DNA from 4 places in the Methylocystis echinoides genome. Region 2 is predicted to be linked to each of the others. Evidence: predicted binding sites of a transcription regulator. Region 2 holds the regulator's gene; each other region holds the start of a gene.
The links. The regulator LexA, encoded in region 2, represses DNA repair genes until DNA is damaged. The targets are predictions, from matches to a motif close to TGTTCNNNNTGTGTTCNG.

Region 1: RVU70_RS14065 (YifB family Mg chelatase-like AAA ATPase) is a predicted target of LexA. The motif match lies at 2,700-2,717, and genes of this name have one in related genera.
Region 3: recA (recombinase RecA) is a predicted target of LexA. The motif match lies at 2,808-2,825, and genes of this name have one in related genera.
Region 4: RVU70_RS06170 (ATP-dependent helicase) is a predicted target of LexA. The motif match lies at 3,416-3,433, and genes of this name have one in related genera.

Annotation. Positions count from the first base shown of each region.
Region 1 is NZ_CP156084.1:2,865,065-2,869,834, forward strand. Features, by position in the region: gene RVU70_RS14050 (Bax inhibitor-1/YccA family protein) at 1-483, opposite strand, end outside; gene RVU70_RS14055 (hypothetical protein) at 977-1,765, shown strand; gene RVU70_RS14060 (lytic murein transglycosylase) at 1,819-2,613, opposite strand; gene RVU70_RS14065 (YifB family Mg chelatase-like AAA ATPase) at 2,784-4,322, shown strand; gene RVU70_RS14070 (ATP-binding protein) at 4,319-4,770, shown strand, end outside.
Region 2 is NZ_CP156084.1:2,629,689-2,634,458, reverse strand. Features, by position in the region: gene RVU70_RS12840 (DUF2336 domain-containing protein) at 1-510, opposite strand, end outside; gene RVU70_RS12835 (hypothetical protein) at 654-842, shown strand; gene RVU70_RS12830 (ComEC/Rec2 family competence protein) at 900-3,155, shown strand; gene lexA (transcriptional repressor LexA) at 3,274-3,984, opposite strand; gene RVU70_RS12820 (murein L,D-transpeptidase family protein) at 4,449-4,770, opposite strand, start outside.
Region 3 is NZ_CP156084.1:1,172,377-1,177,146, reverse strand. Features, by position in the region: gene alaS (alanine--tRNA ligase) at 1-1,438, opposite strand, end outside; gene recA (recombinase RecA) at 1,658-2,725, opposite strand; gene RVU70_RS05615 (class I SAM-dependent methyltransferase) at 2,865-3,629, opposite strand; gene RVU70_RS05610 (pirin family protein) at 3,712-4,416, opposite strand; gene RVU70_RS05605 (PQQ-dependent sugar dehydrogenase) at 4,480-4,770, opposite strand, start outside.
Region 4 is NZ_CP156084.1:1,273,879-1,278,648, reverse strand. Features, by position in the region: gene RVU70_RS06180 (GNAT family N-acetyltransferase) at 7-624, shown strand; gene RVU70_RS06175 (hypothetical protein) at 720-1,247, shown strand; gene RVU70_RS06170 (ATP-dependent helicase) at 1,302-3,395, opposite strand; gene RVU70_RS06165 (SAM-dependent methyltransferase) at 3,566-4,357, shown strand; gene RVU70_RS06160 (M15 family metallopeptidase) at 4,434-4,770, opposite strand, start outside.

The DNA.
Region 1 (4,770 bases), 240 kb from region 2:
CGACAGATCGCGCTTCGTCATATAGCCGTAGAGGCTCAGGCCCCCGAAGGCCGCCGCCGTGATGAAGAACACGCGGGCGATCGAGGCGCCGGTGAACACCAGCAACAGCGAGGACATCGACAGGCCCATCACCGCCGAAAAGGCGAGAAACAGGTTCCGCGCCGTCGCCGCCGACATGGTGTTGGCGCGCGCGCCGATCATGAAGACGAAGGCGAGGGGCGACAGGATGACGAGCCAGCGCAGCGGCGTAGTGTAGAGCATCTGCCCGAAGGGCGACAGCGCCACCAGCTTGCCGCCGACGAACTGCGGATTCGCCAGCATGAAGGTGCCGAGCGCGACAAGGCCCGTCACGGCGAGGCCGAGCGTCATGTAATTATAGACGCCGAGCATGTAAGCGCGCAGGCCCTCGTCGATCTCGGCCGTGGTCGACCGGGCGACCCCGCGGCCGTAGCCGAAGCTCGAGTTGCGGTCGTAGTGAGACATAGCGATCCTCTCGATCTCCGAGGCCTTACGCGCGTGCGGACTCGCCCTCGCTCGTGGCCTCAACCATTATGGCTTCCAGCAATATGGCTTGGCCCGAATTGGGTGGCAAGGCGGGCGCGGATGAACTCTTGTTAAGGTGGCGCCTTGCTTAACGGCGGGAAAAAGACGTCCCTGCGGCGGGTCGGCGGCCCGCGGCGCGCCGAGGTCACGCTTTCGGCTTGCGGCTTTTCGCAGTTGCGAAGGGCGTTTCGACCTCGCGGCGGGCGCCCGTGCGTCGCTCGATGAGGCCGACCCACAGCCCCTCTGGAGCCGCCACGGCGACTGCGCGGCATGCTGCAAAGCCGCATAGATGACCGATTGTCGCACCCTTGCTGTACGAGGGGAATACGCTAACATCGACCAAATGGCGTCGCGCGCTCCGCGGACGGGCGGCGCTCAACCAATTTATCCTGAGAGTCGCGTGTCCTTGTCACACGGAGACCAGGAGGACAGCATGAGTGGCGACGGTTCAACTTTGTTGCTTTACATGAGGCCCCTCAAGCGCTTGGCAATCGCCGCGGCGCTCGCCGCCGTCGCCGGTTTTTCGGCGGTCCCGGCCCAGGCGCATGGCCGGCTCGGTGCGGCCGAGGGGCGCTGCCGCCTGTTCATCGGGCCGGACACCATGAACTTCACCGGTTATCTGCCGGAGGCCTCGAAGAACGAGTTCTGCGAGGACATTCCCTCCACGGGACCGATGATCATGGTGCTCGACGCCGAGCAGGACGAACTGCGCGACATGAAAATCGAGTTGCGAATCGTCAAGGACGTCGGCGGCGAGGACAAGGAGAGCGAGAACCTCGAGGCGGTCACCGTGGCCTACCAGCCGCCCAAGAGCTACCCGACCGGGACGGTTAATTTCGAGCACAACTTCAAAGAGGGCGGCTATTTCGTCGGCATCGTGACCGTCACGGGCGACCACGGCGAGCGCTGGGTGTCCCGCTTCCCCTTCTCGGTGGACCGGACCTTTTTCCGCGACCTTCCCGTCTATCTGACCATGGGTCTGGGAGTCATCGCGGCCTTTGTGATCTACCTGATCCATCGCCGCCGGACTCCGCCGCCGCAAATTTCGACGGCCGCCGCGGCGTTCAAGTCGCCTCAGCAGACGTTCGACCTGCCGGACGACCCCGACGCGCCGGCGCCGGACGAGGGCGAGGCGGCCGGCGAACCCAAGGACGAGGCTGCCGCTGGCAAAGGCGACGACGACCACGACGATACGGATAAATACAGGACGGCGGCGGAGTAAGGCGCTCCTTTAAGGAAGGCGAGGCGGTCACACAGCGGGACCGCCTCTTTTTCTTAGTCGTCTCCGCCGTCGATCTGGCGGCCGATAATGGCGATGGCGCGCTGGTAGACCGAGGCGGCGTTCCAGGCCTGAATCGCCTCGAAATTGGGTTCCCCGGGCTGATAGCCTGCGCCGGGACGCCAACCATGGGCATGCAGGAAATTCGCCGTCGCGACCAGCGCCGCCCCGGCGTTGTCGAGATTGCCGCCGCCGCCATAGTTCAGGATGTTCTTCGGCAGGAATTGGGTCTGGCCGATCTCGCCGTGCATGGAGCCGCGCGCGTTCGGGGACAGCGTCCCGTTGTCGATCAGCTTGAGGGCGGCGTAGAGCTGATCGGTGAAATAATCTGAACGGCGGCAGTCATAGGCGAGGGTCGCGACGGCCGAGAGCGCGTGCTGATTGCCGTGCACTGCGCCAAATCCCGTCTCCATGCCCCAGATGGCGATGAGCGGTCCCGGCGGCACGCCGTACCGCTGCTGGATCGACGAAAATAACGCCCCCTGAGAGCGCTTCAGCTGACGGCCGCGCGCGACGATGGCGGAGGCGCCGCGTTTCGACATGAACTGGTCGAGCGACAGTCGGAAGCTCTTCTGACCCCGGTCGGCCGAAATGGTCGCGGCGTTGTAATGCGTGTTCATCAATGCGGCGATGCCGGCCTGGCCGACGCGCCCCTGCGCTTCTTGCGCAAAATTTTGCTTCCAGTTTTCAAAGCCGCCCGGGCCATTGCCGCATTGCGCCGCCTGCGCCGCCCCGCCAGCCGCGCCCGCGGCGAAAGCCAGCGCCGCGGCGCTCAAGAAAAACCTTTTCATCGGGCCTCCTCCGGGGCTCGTTCGACATGCCGCGAGCCTAACCAATTTTGTCCCGGCGGCAACTGCTCGGCGAACAGGCTGGTTTATGTTCGCATATTGTTCTTGCCGAGGGGAGAGCCTCAGGCTAAGGTCAAGCTATCGTCTTTCGACAGTTCCAGGAGCGCGCGGTCATGGCGGTGCGGGTGGCGACGGTCGCCTTCGAAGGGGTGGAGGCGCGACCCGTCGATGTGCAGGTGCAGATTTCGCCTGGGGCCGTCGTCTTCAACGTCGTGGGGCTGGGCGACAAGGCGGTGGCCGAGTCGCGGGAGCGCGTGCGCGCGGCGCTGATCGCCTCCGGCCTCGCATTGCCCGCCAAGCGCATCACCGTCAATCTGGCGCCGGCCGACATGCCCAAGGAGGGCAGTCATTACGATCTGCCTATCGCATTGGGCGTCATGGCGGCGATCGGCGCGATTCCCTCTGATGCGCTCGAGGGCTTCGTGGTCCTGGGCGAGCTCGCGCTCGACGGGACGCTCACGCCCGTCGCTGGCGTCCTGCCGGCGGCGGTGGCGGCGAACGCACGGGGGCAGGGGCTGATCTGTCCGAAGGAATGCGGCCCGGAGGCGGCTTGGGCGTCGCGCGACATGGACGTTCTCGCCCCGCGCTCGCTCATTCAACTCGTCAATCACGTCAAGGGCGTCCAGGCCCTGGCGCGCCCGGAGCCCGCCATTCGCGCCCGCGCCGTCGACATGCCGGACCTTGCCGACATCAAGGGACAGGAGAGCGCCAAGCGCGCGCTGGAGATTGCCGCCGCGGGCGGACACAATCTTTTGATGAGTGGTCCGCCGGGCGCGGGAAAGTCCATGCTGGCGGCCCGGCTGCCCTCGATCCTGCCGCCGCTCACCCCCCGCGAGCTGCTCGAAGTCTCGATGATCCATTCGGTGGCGGGGCAGATCGCCGGTGGCGAATTGACCGATCGGCGGCCCTTTCGCTCCCCGCATCATTCGGCCTCGATGGCGGCGCTCGTCGGCGGCGGGACGCACGCCCGGCCGGGCGAAATCTCGCTTGCCCACCACGGCGTTCTATTCCTCGACGAATTGCCGGAGTTCCAGCCGCAGGTTCTCGACAGTCTGCGACAGCCGCTCGAGACGGGAGAAGTCGCCGTCTCGCGGGTCAATCATCGCGCCGTCTATCCGGCTCGTTTCCAGCTCGTCGCGGCGATGAACCCCTGCCGCTGCGGGCATGGGCGGGACCCGGGCTACGCCTGCCGGCGCCAGCCCAACGAGCGCTGCGTCGCCCAGTATCAGGCGCGCCTGTCGGGTCCGCTGCTCGACCGCTTCGACCTGCAGATCGAAGTGCCGGCCGTCAGCGCCGCCGATCTCGTCCTGCCGCCGCCCGCCGAGGGATCGAGAGAGGCGGGCGCGCGCGTCGCCCATGCCCGCGCCGTACAGCGAGATCGATTTGACGCGCTGGGCCTCCCGGGCGTTACGACCAACGCCGCCGCGCCGGCCGCGGTCATCGAACGCGTCGCCGAGCTGGACGCCCCGGGGGCGGCGCTCATCCGCGAGGCCTCCGACCGCTTCGCGCTCACCGCGCGGGGCTTCCATCGGGTCTTGAAACTCGCCCGCACGATCGCCGATCTCGACGGCGCAGACCAAGTGTCGCGCCCCCATCTTGCCGAGGCGCTCGCCTATCGTTCGGGACTCTCGTCGGGACGAATCGCGGCGTGACCGCTTTGGCCCTCCTTCTCCTCTTCAGTGCCGGCGTCCTGTTGACGGCCGCCGCGTTCGTGGCTTTCCGCGCCCATCGGCGCAGCGTCGCGCTCGACATCGAAGTCGCGGAGTTGCGCGCGGCGGCGGCGGCGCGCAGGAAGGCGGAGGCGGCGACTGTCGCCAAGTCGCGCTTTCTTGCGGTCGTAAGTCATGAAATCCGGACGCCGCTCAACGGCGTCATGGGGTTGGCCCAGCTCCTCGGCATGACCCGGCTCGACGCCGAGCAGGCGAGTTACGTCGAAGCGATCGGCGACTCGAGCAGGGCGCTCGCTCAACTGATCGACGACATTCTCGATTATTCGAAATTGGAGGCCGGCAGGGTCGCCTTGCGTCGCGACAGCTTCGCGCCCGCCGGGCTCGTCGAAAGCGTCGTCGAATTACTGGCCCCACGCGCCCAGGCGAAGGG
Region 2 (4,770 bases):
GTCGAGCAAGATGCGCGCGAGGGACAAGTCGTCGCGGGCCGCCTGCGCCAGCGCGCGCCGCGCCGCCGGCTCGAAACGCAAGCGCCAGTTTGCGGCAAGGGCGCGCAACGTCTCCGCCTCCCCGCGCTGGACGAGCGCCTCCACGATATCGCGTTCGAGACCGCCGCGCCGCGCGACCGCGCAGGCGAGCGCCGGAGGGCCTCCTTGTGCGACGGCGCGTAAATCAGCGTGGGAAAGGTCGGGCGCAAACTGCAGGGCAAGCTCCGCGCAAGCCCCGCCCTTGGCGAGCAGACAATCGAAAATTGACGCCGGCGTCTCGGGATGAATGCAGAGCGGCCTGACGATGGGGGCCGCCGAGTCGGCGTCGACAATGTCGATGAGACCGAGCGCAAGCTGTTCGAATTGCTTGACGTCCCCGACCGGATGCATCTGCCGCTCTACGAACTGATCCACGATGGCGCGCAAGAGCGCGGCATGGTCGATCCGCCGCTCTGACTTATCTGGCTGCATGGATGGGCTGCTCGCTCGAACGCATACGCGACTTGAGCATCGAGACTAGCCCGCGGTCGTTGACGGAACATTAACCCTCGCCGACCCCTAATCCTGTTAACGCCTGATTCATTTTGGGCCAGAGCCGCCGCAAAGAGGTCGATATGGGGGAGGTCGTCGCCTTCCAGATGCGCGAAAGGAGCCCGCGCCGCCCAAGCGAGCCGCCGATTGGCGACGCGCAAATCCTGTTTTTCCTCGGCGTGCGCTACATGCGCGCCGAGGACCTGCCGACCCACGCGCCGGACCAGGGGCCGCGGGGCGGCAGAAAGCGCAAGAGCCGCGCGAGAGCGTAATCTTGGCGTTGGCGCGCGCCCGCCATCGGCATTACAGTCGCCCTTGCGGGGGCGGGGATGAGCGAGGCGCGGGCGGCTGAACATCGGGAGCTTGGCGGGCGAGCGCTGTCACTTGCGCCGTGGCTCGACCGGCTCGCCGCGGCGCTGCGGGACGCCTATGCCGAAGAGACGGAGCTCAGACGGCCGTTTCTGTGGCGCGCCGTCGCGGGCATCGCGGGCGTCGTCTTCTATTTCAGCGCTAATCGCGAGCCTTCGCTCGCTCTCTGCTTCGGCGCGCTCGCCGTCTTCGCTCTTCTCGCCGTCGTCACGCGCCGCCGCCATGCGCGCGCCCATGCGCTCTTCCTTGCCCTTGCCTGCGTCGCCGCGGGGTTCGGTTCCGGCGCATGGCGCACGGCGCGCGTCGCCGCGCCCGTCGTGCCGCGAATCGGCGTGGGGGAACTGACGGGCTTCGTCGAGGAGCTGGACCTGCGCCCGACCGGGGCGCGCTTCGTTCTGCGCGTCGCCAGCGCCGAAGGCCTGCCGGGCGACGTCGTCCCGGCGCGCGTGCGCCTCACCACGCGCGGAACGCCGCGCTTCGCCGCCGGCGACTTCGTGGGCCTCAAGGCGCGCCTGATGCCGCCCGCCCGCGCGGCGCTGCCCGGCGGGTATGATTTCGCCCGCGACGCCTATTTCGCGCGGTTAGGGGGAGTCGGCAGCGCGCTCGGCCGCGTCGAGACCTTGCCGCCTCCCGACCCCGCGCCAGCGTCGCTGCGCTTCTTCGCCGCGGTGGACCGTGTCCGCAACGACCTCGCGCTGCGCATTTATAAGATCATCGGCGACGACGCCGGCGCCATTGCGGCGGCGATGGTGACCGGCAAACGCGATTTCCTGTCCGAGCACGCCAAGGACCTGATCCGTCGAGCCGGAATTTTTCATATCGTCACAATTTCAGGCATGCAGATGACGCTCGTCGCCGGCATCTTCTTCGTCGGCTTTCGTCGCCTGCTCGCCGCGTCGCAGACGCTCGCGCTCAATTACCCCATTAAGAAGTGGGCGGCGGCGCTCGCCATGGTCGGAGCCGTTCTCTACGACATCGGCACGGGCTCGCGCGTCGGCACGGAGCGCGCGCTCGTCATGACGCTGATCATGCTCGCGGCCGTTCTCGTCGATCGTCCGTCGCTTTCGATGCGCAATCTCGCGCTCGCCGTCTTCTTTGTCGTCGCCTTCGAGCCTGAGGCGATCCTGGGCGCGAGCTTCCAGCTTTCCTTCGCCGCGGTCGCGGCGCTCATCGCCGTCTATGAATGGCGCGGCGCGGCACTGGCGCGAAGCCATGCGAAGCGTCGGATTATCTCCACCCCGGGCCGCTTTTCGGAATGGCGGGAGGCCCTCCTCGATCGTCTGCTGCACGGGCCCGGCGCGCCGCTCGTCGCAACGCTCTGCGCGACGTCCGCCACCGCCTCCTTCATGGCCTATGATTTCCACGAACTCAGCCCCTATGTGCTGATCGGCAATCCGCTGACTCTGGCCATTATCGAATTCTTCGCCGTGCCCTGCGCGCTGCTCGGCGCGACGCTGTACCCTTTTGGCCTCGACGGCCTCATTTGGCGCTGGCTCGAGATGGGCATTCATCTCGTCACCTGGCTCGCCGGGCTCATCGCCAGCGCGCCGGGGGCCAGCCTGCAGGTGAAGGCTTTTGCGCCCTGGGCGATCGTCTTTCTCGCCCTCGCCGTCCTCTCCGCCGTGCTGTGGCGGACATGGGCGCTGCGTGCGAGCGCCATTCCCTTGGCCCTCATCGGGCTCATCGGCGCAAAGAGCGGCGCAGGCTTCGATCTGGCGGTGGCGGCGACGGGAGACGCCGCAGCGATCCGCCTGCCTTCGGGCGAACTGGCGCTGCTCGGCAAGAAACCCGGCGCCTTCGCCGCTGAACAATGGCTGCGCGCCGACGCCGACGGCCGCGCGGCCGTTGAGGCGAGAGGCGGGATCGCCTGCGACGATTACGGCTGCGTCGGCCGTCTCGTGGACGGGCGCTTCGTGGCGCTCGTTTCCGCGCGCGCGGCTTTCCTCGAAGATTGCGCTCGGGCGGCGATCGTCGTCACGCCGCTGCGGGCGCCGGAAGGTTGCGCCGCGCCGCTCATTATCGACCGGATCAGGCTCGCTGATACAGGCGCGGTCTCGTTGCGCTTCCCGAAGGAAGGCGGCGCCCTGTGGACGACGGCGCGCGGCGTCGACGAGGATCGCCCGTGGTCTCCTCGCCCGCAGCAAACGGTCAAACTCGCCGCCGCGCCCGAGGATGAGGAGAGCGACGAGGCGGAGCTAGCGGAATCGATGGAGTGAAGCGACTCGCGGCTATGGCGCGGTTTTCGATCTCCTCGCCGCTTGCGATGCGTAGTTATGTGCGAGCCGGGAAAGCCTCGGCCCATGGCAAGCTCCCGCGCACGCGATGCCGCTCCGGTCAATATTTTCGCAGCAGGCTCACGAGCTTCCCCTGGATTCGCACCTTGTCGGGTCCAAAGATCCGGGTCTCATAGGCGGGGTTGGCCGCCTCCAGCGCGATGGAGGCGCCGCGTTTGCGCAGGCGCTTCAGCGTCGCTTCTTCATCCTCGATCAGCGCCACGACAATGTCGCCGGTGTCGGCGTGGTCCTGCTTCTTGATGATGACCGTGTCGCCGTCGAGAATGCCGGCCTCGATCATCGAGTCGCCGCGCACTTCGAGCGCGAAATGTTCCCCATTGGACAGCATGTCAGGCGGAAGGCTGATCGTATGGCTGCGGCTCTGGATCGCTGAAATCGGCGTGCCCGCGGCAATGCGGCCCATGACTGGGATGGCGACCGGCTGATTCCCCTCCTCCTCACGCTCGGCAAGGGGGCGCACGCGGCCGAGATTGCCTTGAATCACCGATGGGGCGAATTTGCCTCCGCGGGCGCCGCCCCCGCTCCGCGGCGTCGCGGACTCCGGCAGGCGCAGCACCTCGAGCGCGCGGGCGCGGTTGGGCAGGCGGCGAATGAAGCCGCGCTCCTCGAGCGCCAGAATGAGCCGATGGATGCCGGATTTGGACCGGAGGTCGAGCGCGTCCTTCATCTCGTCAAAAGACGGCGGGACGCCCGTTTCTTTCAACCGCTCGTGAATGAAACGGAGCAGATCACTCTGCTTTCTCGTCAGCATGAAACGCCCCTGTCCGCGGAAGAACCGCCCGCGCGTCGACCGATCAAGGTCCCGGCCCCGCGCTACAAACAAATCATGAACACCTTAGACGTTCTCTTTGCGTTCCGCAAGCACAAATGGGGGAGGAGCGCGCGAAGACCCCGCCGCTGTTGGAGCGGATTTTGCTAAATTCCGAGCGCGTAAATCGCGTCGGCGCGGTCCTTTCCAGCATGGCGGGGAGGCCTCGGCGGGCGAAGGGGCGCGGAGCCGTCGACCTTTCCTTGAACGCGCCGCCGGCAAAGCCTATGTTGGACGAGCGACGGTCCTAAATCGGGTGGCAGGCGCTTCAAGTTTGTGGAGGGGTGCTCGTCCTCCCCGTCGCACGCCCCGCTCCTTCGCGCCATCGTCCTGGCGTCGCCTGGCGCCGTGCCCGGACAGCTGTCACGGGCGGACTTCTGTCACGGCAGGGCGCCGGGGCCGCCCCACTATTTCTTCAGCTTCAGGGCGCGCTTGATGGATGACGTCGGTCCGTCCTCGGCCGTCGCCGCGAGCGCCGACATCTCCCGGCGCGTGTCCGCCGATAGCGCCCGCGCAACGCTCGTCGTCTCCGTCGGGCGGGTCGGCGCCGCGGCCTTGGCCGCCGCCATGGTCACGACAGGCGACTTCGACGCGATCTGAGCGGCTTTGCCGCGCCCCGCCTTGTCGTCGAGCGCAATCTCTTCCGGCGGCGCGACTGCCTCCGGGCGGCTCGTTTCGGCGACCTTGGAGAGGAAGCTCGGATGCATGCCGCCATCCTGATAGACGACG
Region 3 (4,770 bases), 1.5 Mb from region 2:
AGGCCTCCGCGCCGTCATGGACGAGGGCCGTGACCACGCCTTCACTTTTCTCGGTGTCGTAGCCGAGGAATTCGGTCGCGCCGAGACGCTCCTTGAGGGCGAACCACAGCGTTTCGGTCGCGGTCTCGCCCGAACCCGCCCAGGCCTTGCGCGCCTCGGCGCGCTGGCGCTCCATGGCGGCGTTGAAGGCGTCCTTGTCGACGACGATGCCGCGCGGCCGCAGGGCGTCCTCCGTCAGGTCGAGCGGGAAGCCGTAGGTGTCGTAGAGTTTGAAGGCGGTTTCGCCCGAGAACTTTGCGCCCGTTCCGAGGCCGGCGGTCTCGTCGTCGAGAATGGCGAGACCGCGCGCGAGCGTCGCGCGGAAGCGGGTCTCCTCGGTCTTCAGCGTATCGACGATGAGCGCCTGGGCGCGGATGAGTTCGGGATAGGCTTGGCCCATTTCGGCGACGAGCGTCGGCACGAGGCGCCACATCAAGGGCTCCTGCGCGCCGAGGATCTGCGCGTGACGCATGGCGCGGCGCATGATCCGGCGCAGCACATAGCCGCGGCCTTCATTGGACGGGGTCACGCCGTCGGCGACCAGGAAGGAGGAGGCGCGCAAGTGGTCGGCGATGACGCGATGGCTCGCCGCCTGCGGCCCGTTGACAGGCGCGCCGGTGAAGTCGGCCACCGCGCCGGTGAGGGCGCGGAACAGGTCGATCTCGTAATTCGAGGTCACGCCCTGCATCAGGGCCGAGATGCGCTCGAGACCCATGCCGGTGTCGATCGACGGGCGCGGCAGCGGCGCGCGGCTCCCCGGCGCAACCTGCTCATACTGCATGAACACGAGGTTCCAGAACTCGAGGAAGCGGTCGCCGTCCTCGTCAGGGCTGCCGGGCGGCCCGCCCGCGAGCGCCTCGCCCTGGTCGTAGAAGATTTCCGAGCAGGGGCCGCAGGGGCCCGTGTCGCCCATGCTCCAGAAATTGTCGGAGGAGGCGATGCGGATGATGCGGCTCTCGTGGAAGCCGGCGATCTTCTTCCAAAGGTCATAGGCTTCGTCGTCGTTGTGATAGATGGTGACGAGCAGACGGTCGACGGGGAGCTGGAATTCCCGGGTGATCAGGCCCCAGGCGAGTTCGATCGCGCCTTCCTTGAAGTAATCGCCGAAGGAAAAATTCCCCAGCATTTCAAAAAAAGTGTGGTGGCGCGCGGTGTAACCGACGTTGTCGAGGTCATTGTGCTTGCCGCCGGCGCGCACGCATTTCTGCGCGGAAGCCGCGCGGGCCTGGTGACGCTTCTCGACGCCGGTGAAAACGTTCTTGAACTGGACCATGCCCGCATTGGTGAACATGAGGGTCGGGTCATTGTGCGGGACAAGCGGAGAGGACGCGACTTTCTCGTGGCCGTTACGCACGAAATAGTCGAGGAATGCGGAGCGTATCTGGTTGACGCTGCTCATTTTGCGTCTCTCTGAAGGCGACCGGGCGCGCCCGGTCATATGGTGAAAAACTTTGCCGGGCGGAAGGCCGTCCCGCCGACGGCCCGCGTCGCGATGGGCCGGATGCAAGCCCGCGCGCGCCGCCTGTTGCGGCCGGATATGCCAGTCCGGGAGCGTTTCGGCAATGAAAAAGGCCCGACGGGCGGGCCTTCGATCGGTAAAGTGGAGAAGGGCGCCGGATTACTCGTCGTCGTCGGGTCCGCCGGCGTCGAGAATCTTTTCGGCGATGAGGCCGGCGTTTTCGCGGATCGCCTGCTCGATGCGGCTGGCGGCCTCCGGATTCTGCCGCAGAAAGGCCTTGGCGTTCTCGCGACCCTGGCCGAGCCGCTGGCTGTCGTAGGAAAACCAGGCGCCCGACTTTTCGACGACTCCGGCCTTGACGCCAAGGTCAATGAGCTCGCCGACCTTGGAGACGCCTTCGCCATACATGATGTCGAATTCAACTTGCTTGAACGGGGGCGCGACCTTGTTCTTGACGACCTTGACGCGGGTCTGGTTGCCGATCGTCTCGTCGCGCTCCTTGATCGCGCCGATACGGCGGATGTCGAGACGGACGGAAGCGTAGAACTTCAGCGCATTGCCGCCGGTCGTCGTCTCCGGCGAGCCATACATCACGCCGATCTTCATGCGGATCTGATTGATGAAGATGACGAGCGTGTTGGAGCGCGAGATCGAACCGGTGAGCTTGCGCAGCGCCTGGCTCATCAGCCGCGCCTGCAGCCCCGGCTGCACCTCGCCCATCTCGCCTTCGATCTCGGCGCGCGGCGTCAGCGCAGCGACCGAGTCGACGACGAGCACGTCGACCGCGCCCGAGCGCACCAGCGTGTCGGTGATCTCGAGCGCCTGCTCGCCCGTGTCGGGCTGGGAAATCAAAAGCTCGTCGAGATTGACGCCGAGCTTGCGGGCGTAGACGGGGTCGAGCGCATGTTCGGCGTCGACGAAGGCGCAAACGCCGCCGGCCTTCTGGGCCTCGGCGATGACATGTAGGGTGAGCGTCGTCTTGCCCGAGGATTCGGGGCCATAGATTTCGACCACTCGGCCGCGCGGCAGGCCGCCGACTCCGAGCGCAATGTCGAGGCCGAGCGAGCCCGTGGAAATGGTCTCGATCTCGACGGCCTTCTGATTCTTGCCGAGCCGCATGATCGAGCCCTTGCCGAAGGCGCGCTCGATCTGCGACAGGGCGGCGTCCAGCGCCTTGGTCTTGTCCACGGACGATCCTTCCACGAGGCGGAGATTGGCTTGGCTCACGGCTTGAAATCCTTCTGGCACGAATCGACGGGCGTGGGCAACGTGCTCGAACGCTATTGTGCATGATTTGTTCTAGCCGCCAAGTTCTTTTTTCGTTCTTTTCCCAAGCCTCCGATACCCAAGAGAAGATCGTTTCAACTCAAACGTCTCTGTAACCACAGCGCAAATGCAGCGGAACCCTGAGCGGCGCGGCCGGCGGATCGGCCCGCCACGCGGCGTCCAGCGCCTTATCCACAAGGGCGAGCGGGTCGCGCCCTAGCCGCTCCCGATATTTGCGCACGGCCGACCAGGTCGAGAGGAAGCGGACGAGACCCTTCTTCGAGTCGGCGATCGGCGTCGTGAAGGCGGGGCTCTCGCGCTCGGGGAAGGGAAAGGGCAGGGTGCGGTAGCCGCTGAAGTAATAATGCGACGTCTCTCCCCAGAACGCGCCGAGAATGTCGGTCTTGAGCCGTTCCAGCACGGCGTCGAGCGCTGGGCGGCCGGTCCAGGGCCAGTCATAGGTCCAGGCCGCAAGAACGCCGCCGGGCTTCAGGGCGCGCCGGGCCAGCGGGTAGAATTTGGCGAGGTCGAACCAGTGCAGCGAGCAGGCGCAGGCGATGAGGTCGACGGCGTCAACGAGGCCAGGGTCGTCCTCCGCGGCGGCGAGGCGGTAGTCGATATTGGGCCGTTTCGGCGCCAAGGCCAATTGCCGCGGGTCGCGCTCGGTGGCCAGCACGCGGTCGAAATAGGGCGAGAGCCCCAACGCCGCCTGGCCGCTGCCGGCGCCGCAATCCCAGGCGAGGCCCCGCGCGGGGACGGCTTCGGCGAGCCAGGCGAAAAGCGCCTCGGGATAATCCGGTCGAAACGCTGCATATTCCGCCGCGTTCTCGCCAAAGACCAGCGATTGCTCGTCGTCCGCCTTCACAGCCTCTCCGAAGCCTTGCCGTGGTTGCGCGCGCAGCGACGCAAGCCTGCGCCACGTCGCCGCGAACGTGTGCCTTCATGTCTCACATGCGCATGTTGAAGAGAAGCGCCTCCGCCTCGTTGACCCCCTCGAGGCGCAGTTCATCCGCTTCCGTCACGCCGACGCCGTCGCCGGCGGCGAGCCGCTCGCCATTCACGAGGAGGTCGCCGCGCGCGACCTGCACCCAGGCGCCGCGCCCCGGCGCCAAATGCAGCGTCACATTTTCCCCTGCGCCGAGCCGCGTCGCATAGAGGTCGACGTCGCGATGGAGGGTGAGCGCCCCGTCGCGGCCGTCGCGGGAGGCGATCAGCCGCAACCGCCCGCGCAGCTCCGCCGCGGGGAAGGCCTTCTGCTCATAACCGGGGGCGAGGCCTTCGCGCTCCGGCAAAATCCAGATTTGCAGGAAATGCGCCGGCTCGCGGTCGGAAGCGTTGAATTCGCTGTGGCGCACGCCCGTCCCCGCGGTCATGCGCTGGGCTTCGCCGGGACGCAGAACGCCGCCGCCGCCGGTGCTGTCCTGATGCTCCAGCGCGCCCTCGAGCACATAGGAGATGATCTCCATGTCGCGATGAGGATGCGTCGGAAAGCCGCCGCCCGGCGCGACGCGATCCTCGTTGATCACCCGCAAGGGCCCGAAGCCCATATGCGCCGGATCGTAATAGTCGCCGAAAGAAAAGCTGTGCCGGCTGTCGAGCCAGCCGAGCCGGGCCGCGCCGCGCGCGTCCGCCTTACGGATCGCCATCTGCATGTTTCGATCTCCTGTCCGAGACGAAACATGGTTCCCGCCAAGCCCGGCGCCAATGGCGCCGTTTCAATTGCGGGCGATGGGGCTCGGGCGGTAGCGAATGCGGTAGACGGCGCCGTTCTGGTCGTCGGTGACGAGCAGGGCGCCGTCCGGAGTCTGCGCCACGTCGACCGGCCGGGCGAGATAGGGCGTGACGCCCTTGTTCCAGCCCTCGAGGAAGGGTTCGCTTCGCCCGGCTCTGCCATCGGGCCCAACGGGCGTGAACATCAGCCTTGCGCCGAGCGGCGGCTCGCGGCCGCCGGAGCCATGCTGGGCGGAGAAGATCCCGCCCCGGTATTTCTCGGGAAAAGCCGCGCC
Region 4 (4,770 bases), 1.4 Mb from region 2:
GACAAAATCCCCCCGCGCCGGAACCAGAAAACTTACGTGAGAGTCGCTCGCGGCCTCGATGACTTGCTTATGGTTTACGCCATCCGCTCGGCCGTTTACATCGCCGAGCAAGATTGCCCTTTCGCCGAGGAATTCGACGGCAACGACCACTGCGCCACGCATTTCATCGGCTTCTGGAACGACGAACCTGCTGGATGTCTGCGCGTTCGCTTTTTCCATGATTTCGTGAAGCTGGAGCGTCTTGCGGTTCGAAAGAATTTTCGTCCGACATCGCTCGCATTTCAGCTTGTTCGAACGGGCCTCGAACACGCGCGGCGCAAGGGGTTTCGACGGGCCTACGGCCATGCGCGCGAGGGGCTCGAGCCGTTTTGGGCGCGCTTTGGGGCGAAGCCCATGAAAAACCGGGAGCCGTTCCGTTTCTCCGGTTTCAATTACACGGAGATGAACCTCGATCTCGAACCCTTGCCGGACGCCATTTCGATCGGCAGCGATCCGATGGTGATCCTTCGACCCGAAGGAGACTGGGAGCGTCCCGGCATTTTGGAGCTCTCCGCCCATCGTCCCCTGCATCCGACGACGGATAATGTGGTCTCGGGGCGGGTTTCATCCGGAAAGCGACAATGAATTTTCATAGAGACATTTGGACCGGTCATTCAATGCGAGCTCTTTTGATTTTTATCGCCAACCGTCCGGCCCTCCCGCGAAAAACCGGGAGGGCCTTGCAGCCGAGCAAGCTCGAAGCAAATGGCGTAACGCTGATTGAGAAGTGGGAGAACGCCGAATTGCCCCTCATGTTCGTCGAACATGCCTCGCTGGCGGCCCAAGACGTCCAGGAATGCGCGCGCGCGCAGTTCGACGCCCCGGCGACGCTCGGAAGCTGCTGGGCTTCGCGGAACGACTGTCACGAATATTCCGATCCGCTGGTCAGGCCCCGCCCGGGCGATCTCGTCTTTCAGCCACAGGGGCAGTCGCTGTTTCGCAGTTCGCGCTTCAACAGGTTCTTCGAAGATCTCGGCGGACCGTTGCTCATTCTGGTTAGCGATGATCTGGAAGGCCTTGTCATGGAGACGGCGATCGACAGCTTTCTGACGGGACATCCCATGATTGTCGTCAGCGACGCCGTGCCCCTAGGTGCGGCCGATGTCGACGAAATCTCGGCGTCGCGCTCCAATTCGCTTATGCCCCTTTCCTGCTTTGCTCGCATCGTGAAAACCGAAAAGCTTCTGCAAGAATGGACGATGCCCTGATCGCCAGGAGAGAGAGCCGCAACCGCTATTGTGCAGCTTCCACGCAGCGATCCTTCACCGCCACATGCCGCGCATTTTTGCGCCGACGTCTATTCTTACGCTCCGCGCGGACCTCGCCTCGGCGGCTTGTGTCGTGGGCGTCGGCCAGGACACGACTTCTAGCAAAGGCAGAATCTCTTCTGTTATGAAACGCGTGCGAGACGCATAGACATGGCGATCCCCGCGCGGGTGTTGGCCGTGCGTATAGAATCGTTGCGGGACGACGAGGTGAAGATCGTCTTTCGCTCTGGTCATGGCGACGTAGAGCAGGCGGCGCTCCTCCTCGATTTCCGCCGACGCGCCTGTCGCGAGATCCGACGGAATGCAGCCGTCGACCACGTTGAGGAGAAAAACTGATTTCCACTCCCGCCCCTTGGCTGAATGGATCGTCGAGAGGATAAGGAAGTCTTCGTCGAGATGGGGCGGCCCGGCTTCGTCGCTCGTCGCGTCCGGCGGGTCGAGCGTCAATTCGGTCAGAAAGCGCTCCCGCGACGGGTAGCCGCTCGCAATCTGCTCGAGCTGGACCAGATCGGCGCGCCGCGTCGCCGCGTCGTCATAGATGCGGTCGAGCTGCCGCTCGTACCACTCCCGGCAATATCCGATTTCAGCCGGCCAACCCGCCGCGCCGGCTTTGAGATGGTCGATCAAAGCCAGGAACAGGGGCCAGTCGGCGCCGACGCGCGCGGGCGCGGCCACGGCCGCGAGCGCCGCCAGCGGATCCGCATCTTCCTTCATGCCGTCGAGAAGTCGCGTCGCCGTGCTTGGCCCCATGCCGGGCAGGAGCTGCATCAAGCGAAAGCCTGCGACGCGATCGCGCGGGTTCTCGACGAAGCGCAGCAGCGCGAGCAGATCCTTGACATGGGCCGCGTCCAAGAATTTCAGCCCGCCGAATTTGACGAAGGGAATGTTCCGGCGCGTCAGCTCCACTTCCAGCGGCCCGCTGTGATGCGATGTCCGAAACAGCACCGCCTGCTGCTTCAAGGCGGCGCCAGCCTCCCGATTGTCGAGGACCCGCTCGACGACGTATCGGGCCTGATCGGCTTCGTCGCCAACCGCGACAAGCAATGGCCGTCCGCCAGAATTCCGTTCGGTCCAAAGGTTCTTGGCAAAGCGTTCGCGCGCAAGGTCGATAACGGCGTTTGCCGCCGCCAGTATCGGCTGCGTCGAGCGATAATTGCGTTCCAAAGTGACGATTTTGGCCGGCGGATCGAAGCGCGCGGGGAAATCGAGAATGTTGCGAACCGTCGCCGCGCGGAACGAATAGATCGACTGCGCGTCGTCGCCGACGACCGTCACCCCGCGTCCGTCGGGCTTCAAGGCGAGAAGAATAGACGACTGAACGGCGTTGGTGTCTTGATATTCATCGACCAGAATGTGATCGAAGCGCCTGCCCATCTCGGCCGCGAGAACGGGGTCGTTCGTCATCTCGGCCCAGTAGAGCAGCAAATCGTCGTAGTCGAGCACGTTCTGAGCCTGCTTTGCCTCGACATAGGCTTCGAAAAGCCGCTTCAACTCCTCGCGCCAACCTGCGCACCAGGGAAAAGACGTCGTCAGGACGGCGTCGATGTCGGATTCGGCGTTGACGCATCGCGAGTAAATGGAAAGGCACGTTCCCTTGGTCGGGAAACGCCGTTCGGTCTTCGAAAAGCCAAGCTCGTGACGAACCAAATTAATGAGATCGGCTGAATCCTCTCGATCATGGATGGTGAAACATGGATCGAGCCCAATCTGGAGCGCATATTCCCGCAGCAGCCGAGCGGCGACGCCGTGGAAAGTGCCGGCCCAAGGCAGGATCGCTCCCTTTGCTTCCCTGGCTCGTCCCTTCGAGGCGAGCGCATCGCCGCAAATTCGCTCGACGCGCCGCGTCATCTCCATTGCCGCTCTGCGCGAAAAAGTCAGCAACAGAATGCGGCGCGGATCCGCGCCATTGGCGACGAGATGGGCGACGCGATGGGCGAGCGTATTGGTCTTCCCCGAGCCAGCGCCCGCGATGACGAGCAGGGGCGGGCAGTCGATCCTGCCCTGCGCCTCCAGCCCGTGCTCGACGGCGCGCCGCTGTTCGCTATTGAGTTTGTCGAGAAGGCCGTGAGACAAGTGCGAATCACCCATTTGCAGGAGCATTTTGTGTCTTTTCTTGTTTTGTTCGCAATAAGACGGCGCGCTGCTCATTGCTACGCTATGGCTTGAAGAGGTCGGCGCCCCGGCGCGATCCTTCGCGAGTCGAATTGAAAGGGCCCGGGATGACCCAGATTCACACTGTCGAAGGCACGGCCTTTGTCGTGGCGGAATTCCGCAATGAAGAGAACGGGGAACCGCATCCGCTTTATCATGACCGGTTCGTCGGCCTGTTTCTCGACGAGGAATCAAAAAAGGCGGCAGCGAATATTTCTCGGTCTTTCCCCCCGATAAGGAACAATGTGAGGCTTAGAACGCGATATTTCGACGATAAGCTCGATCAACAATTGCGACAGGGATGCCGCCAGGTGGTGATCCTGGGCGCCGGCCTCGACACAAGGCCGCAGAGGATGGCGGCGCCCGGCGTCGTCTTCTTCGAAATCGACGCCCCTGGGATCCAGGCCTTCAAGAAAGCCAGGCTCGAAGAGCGTAACATCGACCCGAATACGACATTCATAAGCGGCGACTACCTGACTGGCTCGATCATCGATCGGCTGACATGCCGTGACTTCAACGTCGCCCTTTCCACTTTTGTCATATGGGAGGGAAACAGCATGTATCTGAGCGACCAATCGGTCCGGCAAGTCCTTGCCGCCCTTGCGCGCGACATTCAAAATTGCACGATCTCCTTTGATTATTTGGCCGAGGCGGTGATTGAAGGCAGGACGGGCGACCCGGAGATAGCGAATGTGGTCCAACGTTTTGCGGCGATGGGAGCGCCTTGGACCTATGGGATCAACGATCCCGAGGCGCTCGGAGCCTCCTGCGGGTTCAGGGTGATCGAGACCGCCACCCTAGCCGATCTCCATCGGGCTTACTGGCCCGGCCGCGAATTGACGTCGCCTCTCTATGATTACTACGCTGTTTGCACGGCGCAGAATCAAGCAGCGGGATAAGGCGCAAAGTGCGAAAGGGCGATCAATCGCCGGCTCTAAATATAACAAAAACGAGCGCTCGCGCCTCGACGGCTAGTCAATGGCCGCCAAAGGAAAAATGCTGGTAGTCGACCGTGTGTTTCCATCTGCCGCCCCATGACCACCCGCGTCGCCCAAAGGCCCGGGTAACGACGTCGCCTTCGGTTATGATCCCCAAAATGTCGCTGCGCCGCTCGTCTGGCTGGTCGTAAGCCCTGCCAGCCTCTGGGGCGGTTAAGCTTCCCTCTCGGTAGGGGTTTTGTACCGGGTTGATATCGATCGCGAGGCCGAGCGCATGCTTCGAAAGCCCGCCGTGATCGGTCAGCCGGCAATTGAAGCCGCTCGTGTTGTTCGCCGCGATCGACTTGTCGTCATCAGCGTCGAAGTCGTCTATG